DNA from 3 places in the Shewanella sp. FJAT-52076 genome. Region 1 is predicted to be linked to each of the others. Evidence: predicted binding sites of a transcription regulator. Region 1 holds the regulator's gene; each other region holds the start of a gene.
What was found. The regulator NrdR, encoded in region 1, represses ribonucleotide reductase genes. The targets are predictions, from matches to a motif close to AAACACNANATNTNGTGTTT.
Positions count from the first base shown of each region.

Region 2: the regulator NrdR is predicted to act here: its motif matches at 1,389-1,408, upstream of nrdD (anaerobic ribonucleoside-triphosphate reductase).
Region 3: the regulator NrdR is predicted to act here: its motif matches at 1,725-1,744, upstream of nrdA (class 1a ribonucleoside-diphosphate reductase subunit alpha).

Region 1 is NZ_CP080415.1:1,177,886-1,181,166, reverse strand. Features, by position in the region: gene K0H79_RS05160 (riboflavin synthase) at 1-10, opposite strand, end outside; gene ribD (bifunctional diaminohydroxyphosphoribosylaminopyrimidine deaminase/5-amino-6-(5-phosphoribosylamino)uracil reductase RibD) at 48-1,190, opposite strand; gene nrdR (transcriptional regulator NrdR) at 1,244-1,693, opposite strand; gene glyA (serine hydroxymethyltransferase) at 1,798-3,051, opposite strand.
Region 2 is NZ_CP080415.1:1,512,151-1,515,431, forward strand. Features, by position in the region: gene K0H79_RS06535 (hypothetical protein) at 1-128, shown strand, start outside; gene rssA (patatin-like phospholipase RssA) at 223-1,158, shown strand; gene nrdD (anaerobic ribonucleoside-triphosphate reductase) at 1,432-3,281, shown strand, end outside.
Region 3 is NZ_CP080415.1:2,078,537-2,081,817, forward strand. Features, by position in the region: gene nrdA (class 1a ribonucleoside-diphosphate reductase subunit alpha) at 1-1,587, opposite strand, end outside; gene K0H79_RS08915 (HAD family hydrolase) at 2,003-2,632, opposite strand; gene ubiG (bifunctional 2-polyprenyl-6-hydroxyphenol methylase/3-demethylubiquinol 3-O-methyltransferase UbiG) at 2,655-3,281, opposite strand, start outside.

The DNA.
Region 1 (3,281 bases):
CGGTAAACATAAATCCTCTTTAGGCTCGATGCAGCGGCTGCTGACGCTCAGGCCACAGTGAAGGTAAAGCGCCAATCCTGGCCCAGTTTGCGCTCATCAATAAGCTTAAGACCCGGCAACTCGGCCATGGTCTGATAATCAGGCAGCTGCAGCATATCGCGGCCATGGCTGCCAAGGAGCTTGGGTGCCTGATACAGCACCAGCTCATCACAAAGTCCTGCGGCGATAAAAGCGCCGGCGAGGGTACCGCCGGCTTCCACAAGCACCCGGTTGCAGTTTTCACCGAGGTGTTTAAGCAGCGCGGCAAGGTCAATACGGCCATCACCACCCGGCAGGGTCAAACAGGTGACAAAGTCCGGCAATGAATGCAAAAAATGGGCATCGTAGGGCTCAGCGGATACCAGTAAAATCGGGCCGGCAATACCGAACAGTTTGGCATCGGCGCTCATGCGCCGCTGGCTGTCGAGCACAACCCGGATAGGCTGGATAAGCTCGGCTTCCGTCAGGCTTGCCGCCAGACTGCCAAGCTCACCATGGCGCACATTGAGGCTGGGGTCATCCAGCAGTACGGTATCGATGCCGGTGATCAGAGCACAGGACATGGCGCGCAGCCTTTGCACGTCACGGCGCGCCTCGGGCCCGGTGATCCATTTGGACTCACCGCTGGAGAGCGCGGTTTTACCATCAAGGCTTGCCGCCACTTTTACGCTAACGAACGGGCAGCCACGCTCCATTCGCGATAAAAAGCCCGGGTTCAGTGCCCGCGCTTCGGCTTCCATCAAGCCGTGGGCCACCTCGATACCGGCGTCCTGGAGCAGCTTAAGCCCCCTGCCCGCCACCTGCGGATTCGGGTCGGTCATGGCGACAACAACACGTCTTAAACCATTATCAATCAGCGCCTTGGCACAGGGCGGAGTGCGGCCATAATGGCTGCACGGCTCGAGGGTGACATAGGCTGTGGCGCCTTGGGCGCGGTCTCCGGCTTGTCTCAGTGCATGCACTTCGGCGTGGGGGCCACCGGCGCGGACATGCCAGCCTTCACCTACGATATCACCGGCGTCATTCACTATCACGCAGCCCACATTGGGATTGGGGCGGGTGGTGTACTGGCCACGTTTGGCCAGCATGATGGCGCGGGCCATCATGGCATGGTCATGTGGAGAAAACTGGCTGGTGACGGATGTGCTCATGGATGATTGCCGCGCTGCTGTCTTTTCTGAAACCCTGATTGTTGCTGATGTGCTTATTTCTGCAGTCTGGCGATGGCTTCACCAAACTCAGATACGTCTTCAAAGGCGCGGTAAACTGAGGCAAAGCGGATATAGGCCACTTTATCCAGCTCAATCAGGCTATCCATCATCAGGTTGCCAATCATCTCTGAGGGGATTTCCCGCTCGCCGGTGGCGCGCAGGGTCGACTTAATCTTGTTCATCGCCTGGTCAATCTGATCGATGGACACGGGGCGTTTTTCCACGGCTTTGAGCATGCCGCTGCGCAGCTTTTCATCATCGAATGGCTGACGGGTACCATCACGCTTAATCACCCTTGGCATCACAAGTTCTGCGCCTTCAAAGGTGGTAAAACGCTCGTGGCATTCGGTGCACTCCCGCCGACGCCTGACCTGATGCCCTTCTCCCACCAGACGGGAGTCGATCACCTTGGTGTCGGTTGCGTTGCAAAATGGACAGTGCATGGGGCCTCCTGGCGTGCTGATTGAAGGGCAAAATGGAACCGCAATACAAATAAAAATGGCCGCTATTGCAGCGGCCATGAGTGTATCCTATTCAGGTTAAAAGGTTAACCGTAAACAGGGAAACGAGCGCACAGTTCCAGTACCTGACCTTTCACGCGTGCAATCACGCTCTCATCTTTGGCATTGTCCAGTACATCACAGATCCAGTGTGTCAGCTCACGGGCTTCAGCTTCTTTAAAGCCGCGGCGGGTGATGGCTGGAGTACCGATACGGATACCGGAGGTGATGAAAGGAGAACGAGGATCGTTCGGCACTGAGTTTTTGTTCACAGTGATGTTGGCAGCGCCCAGAGCCGCGTCGGCTTCTTTACCGGTCAGGTCACGGCCAATAAGGTCAACCAGCATCAGGTGATTGTCGGTACCGCCGGATACAATCTTATAACCGCGCTCGAGGAACACTTCCACCATGGCTTTGGCGTTGGTCACAACCTGCTGCTGGTACACCTTGAATTCAGGCTCCAGCGCTTCTTTGAAGGCTACCGCTTTACCGGCGATAACGTGCATCAATGGGCCGCCCTGACCACCTGGGAATACCGCTGAATTCAGCTTCTTGTACAGGTCTTCGTCATTGGCAGCAGACAGGATGATACCGCCACGTGGACCGGCCAGGGTCTTGTGAGTGGTAGAAGTCACAACGTGAGCGTGTGGAACCGGGTTTGGATACACACCGGCGGCCACGAGACCAGCCACGTGGGCCATGTCCACGAACAGGTAAGCGCCAATCTTGTCGGCGATTTCACGCATGCGGGCCCAGTCAACGATGCCAGAGTAGGCAGAGAAACCGCCAATCATCATCTTTGGCTTGTGCTCAACGGCCAGACGCTCCATTTCGTCGTAGTCAATCTTGCCGGACTCGTCGATGCCGTAAGGAATGATGTTGTACAGTTTGCCAGAGAAGTTTACCGGTGAGCCGTGGGTCAGGTGACCACCGTGGGCCAGGTTCATGCCCAGTACAGTGTCGCCTGGCTGCAGCAGGGTCATGTACACGGCGCTGTTGGCCTGTGAGCCGGAGTGTGGCTGTACGTTGGCGAAAGTGGCACCGAAGAGTTCTTTGGCGCGCTCGATGGCCAGGGTTTCCACGATGTCGACATACTCACAACCACCATAGTAACGCTTGCCAGGGTAACCTTCGGCGTACTTGTTGGTCAGCTGTGACCCCTGAGCCTGCATCACGCGGGGAGAGGTGTAGTTCTCGGAGGCAATCAGCTCGATATGCTCTTCCTGGCGAAGGGTTTCGTCTTCAATCGCCTTGAACAGCTCGGGATCATAGTCGGCAATATTCATGGTCTTCTTCAGCATTGGTCACTCCAGCTGGCAAATCTTATAGGTAGGGTTGCGCGGTATTCTACTCTGCAATTGATCACAATCCCAGCCGCAATATGATGAAAATCCCTCTCTGTGCCGATGACTGTGTTTCATCATCAAAACAACCCGTAACGGGATGGGATTTCACATCGCCATCTGGAGAATAGTGCCCCGACTTGGTAAACTTCGGCCAATTTTCAGCGCTTAATTCTATTTGTAAATCG
Region 2 (3,281 bases), 330 kb from region 1:
TCCCGGTGTTACACATCGGCTTATCTGACGTGGTGACTGCTCGCCAAAAGAGCTGGTGGATACTGGCAGTCACTGTGGGGTCTTGGTTTGGCTGGCTGGGTTACCTGTTCAAGGCCCGGCAACAATAGATTGTTTCCTTTCTTCCCAAGCGCTGGCACCTGCCGGCGCTTGTCGTTTATAGTCAGAGTCATTCTTGCCTTCATCTTTGCAAAGGAGTCGTAGATGAGCCAACCCCGTATTGGAATTGCCCTGGGCAGTGGTGCCGCTAAAGGTTGGGCCCACATTGGGGTATTCAATGCCCTCGATGAGCTGGGAATAAAACCCGAACGGGTCGCTGGGTGTTCTATTGGGGCCTTGGTTGGGGCAGCTTATGTTAACGGTCGCCTTAGCGACCTCGAAGCCTGGGTCAGAAGTTTTTCGAGCTGGGATGTGCTCGGACTGATGGACTTAAGCTGGCGCCGCGGCGGGCTTATTCGGGGCGAAAAGGTGTTTGATGTGATGCAAAGTCGCATCGGCAGTATGGACATTGAATCCATGTCCATGCCCTTTATTGCGGTGGCGACCGATTTGTACAGCGGCCAGGAGATCTGGTTTCGCCAGGGGGATTTGCGCCATGCGGTGAGGGCATCCTGCTCCATGCCCGGAATACTGCCGCCGGTACGTCAGGGGCACAGATGGCTGGTGGACGGCGCCGTGGTGAACCCTGTGCCCGTGTCAGCCTGTCGTGCACTTGATGTGGATTTGGTGATTGCAGTCGATTTGGATGGACAGCGCCGCAGCCGTATTCAGGCGGTGCCGGTTGACCTTCGCAGTGAGGCCATCAGTCCTCAGGAAGAAACCCGGGCCCTTGCCGAGCAAGAGGGTGGCTTTATGGACCTCTTTGCCCGCGGCCGCGACTATATTGCCAGCCTGTCGGACAAATTTGCCCTTGGCACCCGGGACGATCCCGGCATGCTGGCGGTAATGAATCAGTCCATGGAGATAGTGCAGCAACGGCATAAGAGGGCGCGCCTGATGGGCGACCCGCCCGATGTGTGTTTGGTACCCAAGGTCGCCGATATAGGCACCATGGAGTTCCACCGCGCTGCCGAGGCCATCGATGCGGGCTACAGCGCAGTGATGGCCCAGGCCCATTTGCTGGAAGCCGCCCTCGGATAATCCCATTTTTTCTGCCTAAACGCCGCCACTCATTCGATGAGTTTGGCGGCTTTTTTGTGCCTGCCTAATGGTGATTTTTCTTCCGGTCAAGGGGCTAAATCGTGAAAGAGTTACCTGCCACAGGTTTTCAAAAAGGGGAAATTTATCTTTTTCCCAAACATGATCCATATCAAGGTATCGGTCTGGTATTTATCGCCTAATACACTACATTTTGTATCTGGATAAAAAATAAGCTCAACATATAGTGATTGGGTAAACAGAGAGGACCTGTATATGCCAGTGGTTATCAAGCGGGATGGTTGCCGCGCAGCCTTTGATGAAACCCGGTTGCGGGATGCTGTTATTGCAGCCCAGGGCGCAGCCGGTGTCGAGGATAAAGACTATGCGGCCACGGTGGCTTCGGTGGTGGCAGCCGAGGTGGAACAGCGCGACGAAGTTGCTATCCACGAGCTGCAGGATGCGGTGGAAAACTGCCTGATGTCCGGTCCCTATAAAGAGGTTGCCCGTCACTATATCGAGTATCGCCACGACAGAGACGTGTGCCGTGAAGCGACCAGCCGACTGAATCTGGAAATTCGTTCTCTGGTGGAGCAAACCAATGCGGCGCTGCTGCATGAAAACGCCAATAAAGATTCCAAGGTGATCCCGACCCAACGTGACTTGCTCGCCGGTATTGTGGCGCGTCACTACGCCAAGCGCCACATATTGCCCAAGGCGGTGGTGGCGGCCCATGAGGCGGGAGAGATCCATTATCACGATCTGGATTACTCGCCCTTTTTCCCCATGTTCAACTGCATGTTGATTGACCTTGCCGGCATGTTGACCAAGGGCTTTAAGATGGGCAACGCCGAAATCGAGACGCCCAAGTCCATTTCCACCGCTACAGCGGTTACTGCGCAGATCATCGCCCAGGTGGCCAGCCACATCTATGGCGGTACCACCATCAATCGCATCGATGAAGTGCTGTCGCCCTATGTGGCCAAGAGCTACGACAAACACTACCAAACTGCGCTGCATTGGGGCATTACCGATGCCGTGGCCTATGCCCGTGCCCTGACGGAAAAAGAGTGTCACGATGCCTTCCAGTCGCTGGAATACGAGGTGAACACCCTGCATACGGCCAACGGACAGACCCCCTTTGTTACCTTTGGCTTTGGTCTGGGCACCAGTTGGGAGTCGCGGCTTATTCAGCAGTCCATTCTCAAGGTGCGGATGGCGGGACTGGGTAAAAACCGCAAGACAGCGGTATTCCCCAAACTGGTATTTGCCATCCGTGATGGCATCAACCACAAAGCAGGCGACTGCAACTACGATATCAAGCGCTTGGCACTCAAGTGCGCCACCGAGCGCATGTATCCGGATATTCTCAACTACGAGCAAGTGGTACGGGTCACCGGGTCATTCAAAACCCCCATGGGCTGTCGCAGCTTCCTCGGGGTGTATGAAAAAGACGGCGAAATGGAGCATGAAGGCCGAAATAACCTGGGTGTGGTCAGTCTTAACCTGCCACGTATCGCCATTGAAGCAGATGGCGATGAGAATCGCTTCTATGCCCTGCTCGGGGAGCGCTTGCAGGTGGCACGCCAGGCACTGGACAGCCGTATCGAACGTCTGAAAGGGGTTAAGGCCCGAGTTGCACCCATTTTGTATATGGAAGGGGCATGCGGCGTGCGCCTGCGTCCGGACGATGATATTGAGCCTATTTTCAAAAATGGCCGCGCGTCCATCTCCCTTGGATACATAGGTCTGCATGAAACCGTCAATGCTCTTTATGGCACGAAGGAGCATGTGTACGACTCAGAGCTGCTGCGGCAAAAGGCCGTTGCCATCGTAGCGCGCCTCAAGCAGGCCACCGAGCAGTGGAAGCAGGAAACCGGCTACGGCTTCAGCCTCTACAGTACACCCAGCGAAAGCCTGTGCAGCCGTTTTGCCAAGCTGGATATCAAGGCCTTTGGCCTGATACAAGGGGTGACTGACAAGGGCTATTACACCAACAGTTTCCATTTGGATGTGGAAAAGAAAGTCTCGCCCTTCGACAAAATCGATTTTGAAATGCCATACCCTGAGCTCGCCAGTGGTGGCTTTATTTGCTACGGCGAATATCCCAACATGCAGCACAATAT
Region 3 (3,281 bases), 900 kb from region 1:
TTTGCCGTTCTTGGCCAGGTAGTTGGCAAAGTTAATCACACCGATACCCAGAGTACGACGATTCATGGAGCCGAGCTTGGCTGCCTTGATAGGGTAGTCCTGATAGTCCAGCAGGCTATCGAGGGCACGTACCGCCAAGTCTGACAAACCTTCCAGCTCTTCAAGGTTCTCGATGGCGCCCAGGTTCAGTGCCGACAGGGTACACAGGGCAATTTCACCATTGGTATCATCGACGCTGTCCAGTGGTTTGGTTGGCAGCGCAATTTCCAGACACAGGTTTGACTGGCGGATAGGCGCAACGCTTGAGTCAAATGGGCTGTGGGTGTTGCAGTGATCCACGTTCTGCACATAGATACGACCGGTAGAAGCACGCTCCTGCATCATCAGTGAAAACAGTTCAACGGCCTTGAGCGACTTCTTACGGATGCTCGGGTCTTGCTCGTACTTGGTGTACAGGCGCTCGAATTCGTCCTGATCTTCAAAGAAGGCATCGTACATACCAGGCACGTCTGATGGACTGAACAGCGTGATGTTCTCACCCTTGATCAGGCGCTGATACATGAGTTTGTTGAGCTGCACACCATAGTCCAGATGACGGATACGGTTGTCTTCCACGCCGCGGTTATTCTTCAGTACCAGCAGCGACTCCACTTCCAGGTGCCAGATTGGGTAGAACAGCGTTGCCGCGCCGCCGCGTACACCGCCCTGGGAGCAGGACTTCACCGCAGTCTGGAAATATTTGTAGAAGGGCAGGCAGCCGGTGTGGAAGGCCTCACCGCCACGGATTGGGCTACCCAGGGCACGGATACGGCCTGCATTCACGCCGATACCGGCGCGCTGGCTCACGTACTTCACGATGGAGGACGCGGTGGCGTTGATAGAATCCAGACTGTCACCGCACTCAATCAGTACGCAAGAGCTGAACTGACGGGTAGGGGTACGTACACCGGACATGATGGGTGTAGGCAGGGAAATCTTGAAAGTAGATACCGCATCATAGAAGTCTTTTACGTACTTCAGGCGGGTCTCTTTTGGATAACCGGCAAACAGGCAGGCCGCAACCAGGATGTAGAGGAACTGGGCGCTCTCGTACACTTCGTGGGTGACGCGGTTTTGAACCAGGTATTTGCCTTCCAGCTGCTTCACGGCGGCGTATGAGAAGTTCATATCACGCCAGTGGTCGATGTAGCTGTCTAAAACGTCCAGTTCTTCTTTGGTGTAGTCTTCGAGGATGTGGCGGTCGTACTTGCCCATCTCAACCAGTTTGACCACATGGTCATACAGCTTTGGCGGCTCGAACTGGCCGAACGCTTTTTTGCGAAGATGGAATACAGCCAAGCGGGCGGCCAGAAACTGATAGTCCGGAGACTCGGGAGAGATCAGATCCGCAGCAGCTTTAATAATTGTTTCGTGGATGGCTTCGGTAGGGATGCCTTCAAAAAACTGCAGGTGTGAACGCAGTTCTACTTCAGAAACGGAAACATTTTTTAAGCCCTTGGCTGCCCAGGTAACCACGCGGTGGATTTTGTCGAGATCGATCTGCTCGCGTTCGCCACTGCGTTTTGTGACTGTCATGTTGCTATTCATTGAAGATAGGCCTTTATAGATTGGTATTGCCCTACATATCCATGTAAACAATCGTGCCATGCGCCCCGAACCAGCGCTTTATACTGGCACAACAAGCGTTTCGGGGTGGACACTTCTAGTGTGTCTGATTGCTACCAATACACAAGATATGGTGCTTATTAAAAGTTAAGATACAAGATAGTGAGGTAAGAGGGCATTTGCAAGTAAGAATTCGATGAAGAACTTGTGGATATCTTGAGGAAAAAAACCAACGTTAGTGTCGACTAACTTCCCAGCTCAATTTCCGTGTGCCATGTCGTTAATATGACACTTTTTTGACCCTGTCAGTGAAACGAATCGATCGCTTATCTTGCAAGCGATCGATTCATGATCCCTTGACAGTCACACTGCCGGCGTAACGAGCTTCAAACCCGCCTTAAAGGTGAGCAATCAAATCCTGAGGTTGCTTCAAATGTATATCGATTGGCCAATCATCGGCTTCATCGAGTGATGACAGATAACCCCAGGAAGCCAGTACTGAAACCATGCCGGCCTTGCGCGCCGCTTCCATGTCGCGTTTTGCATCCCCAAGATATAAGAGGTGTCCGGCTTTTCGTCCCAGATATGATGCGCCAAGTAACATGGGGGCTGCATCGGGTTTCCCCCGGGTGACAGTATCGCCACTGATAAGCGTGGTGCATTGCTGAGCAAGACCGAGTCTGTCCAACAACGGTCTTGCGTAGCGGGCAGCTTTATTGGTGACAATGCCCCAGGGAATTTGCCGACTGTTTAAATGGTCAAGCAACAGCGTCATTCCGGGAAACAGCTTGGCTTCAGTGCCGTTCACCTTAGCGTAGTGCGCTAAAAGCGCCTGCTGTACCTGTGTGGCTACAGCATCTTCAAGGCCAGGCTGCGCGGCTTTTACCAAGGCAAGGCTGCCGTGGGATGCTATGTGGCGCATTCGGTCCTGCTCCGCTTTGGAAAAACCAAAGTCATCCAGAGCAAGGTTGAGTGCTGCCACCAAATCCGGCGCTGTATCTACCAGAGTGCCATCAAGGTCAAACAACACTCCCCCCACTGATAGACGCTCACTCAAGGGGTTTTACCGTTGCAATCATGTAATTGACTTCAACACTGTTGGTATAGCGGAAAGTGCCGGTGATCGGGTTGTAGGTCACACCGGTGGCGTCTTTACAGAGAAGTTCGGTTTGGTCGACCATGGCGATAAGCTCAGAAGGGCGAATGAATTTGCCGTGATCGTGTGTTCCCACAGGTAGCATTTTCAGCAGGTATTCGGCACCGAGAATGGTTTCCACATAAGAGCGCAAGTTGCGGTTAATGGTGGAGAAGAACACATACCCACCCGGTTTGACCATGTCACAGCAGGCGGCTATCACCGACAGGGGATCCGGAACGTGCTCGAGCATTTCCATACAAGTGACCACATCATAGGCTTCTTTATTGGACTCTCTGTGCTCTTCTGCAGTGCAGCGCTCATAATTGAGGGATACACCAGTCTCGAGGGCATGTAATCTCGCCACTTCCAGCGGTTCATTGCCCATATCGATGCCGGTAACCGTTGCACCGAGGCGGGCCATGCTTTCAGAGAGAATGCCTCCGCCGCAGCCTACATCCAGCACTTTTTTGCCGAAGAGTCCGCCTGAAGTTTGATCGATGTAATTCAGTCGCAGCGGGTTAAGTTGATGAAGGGGTTT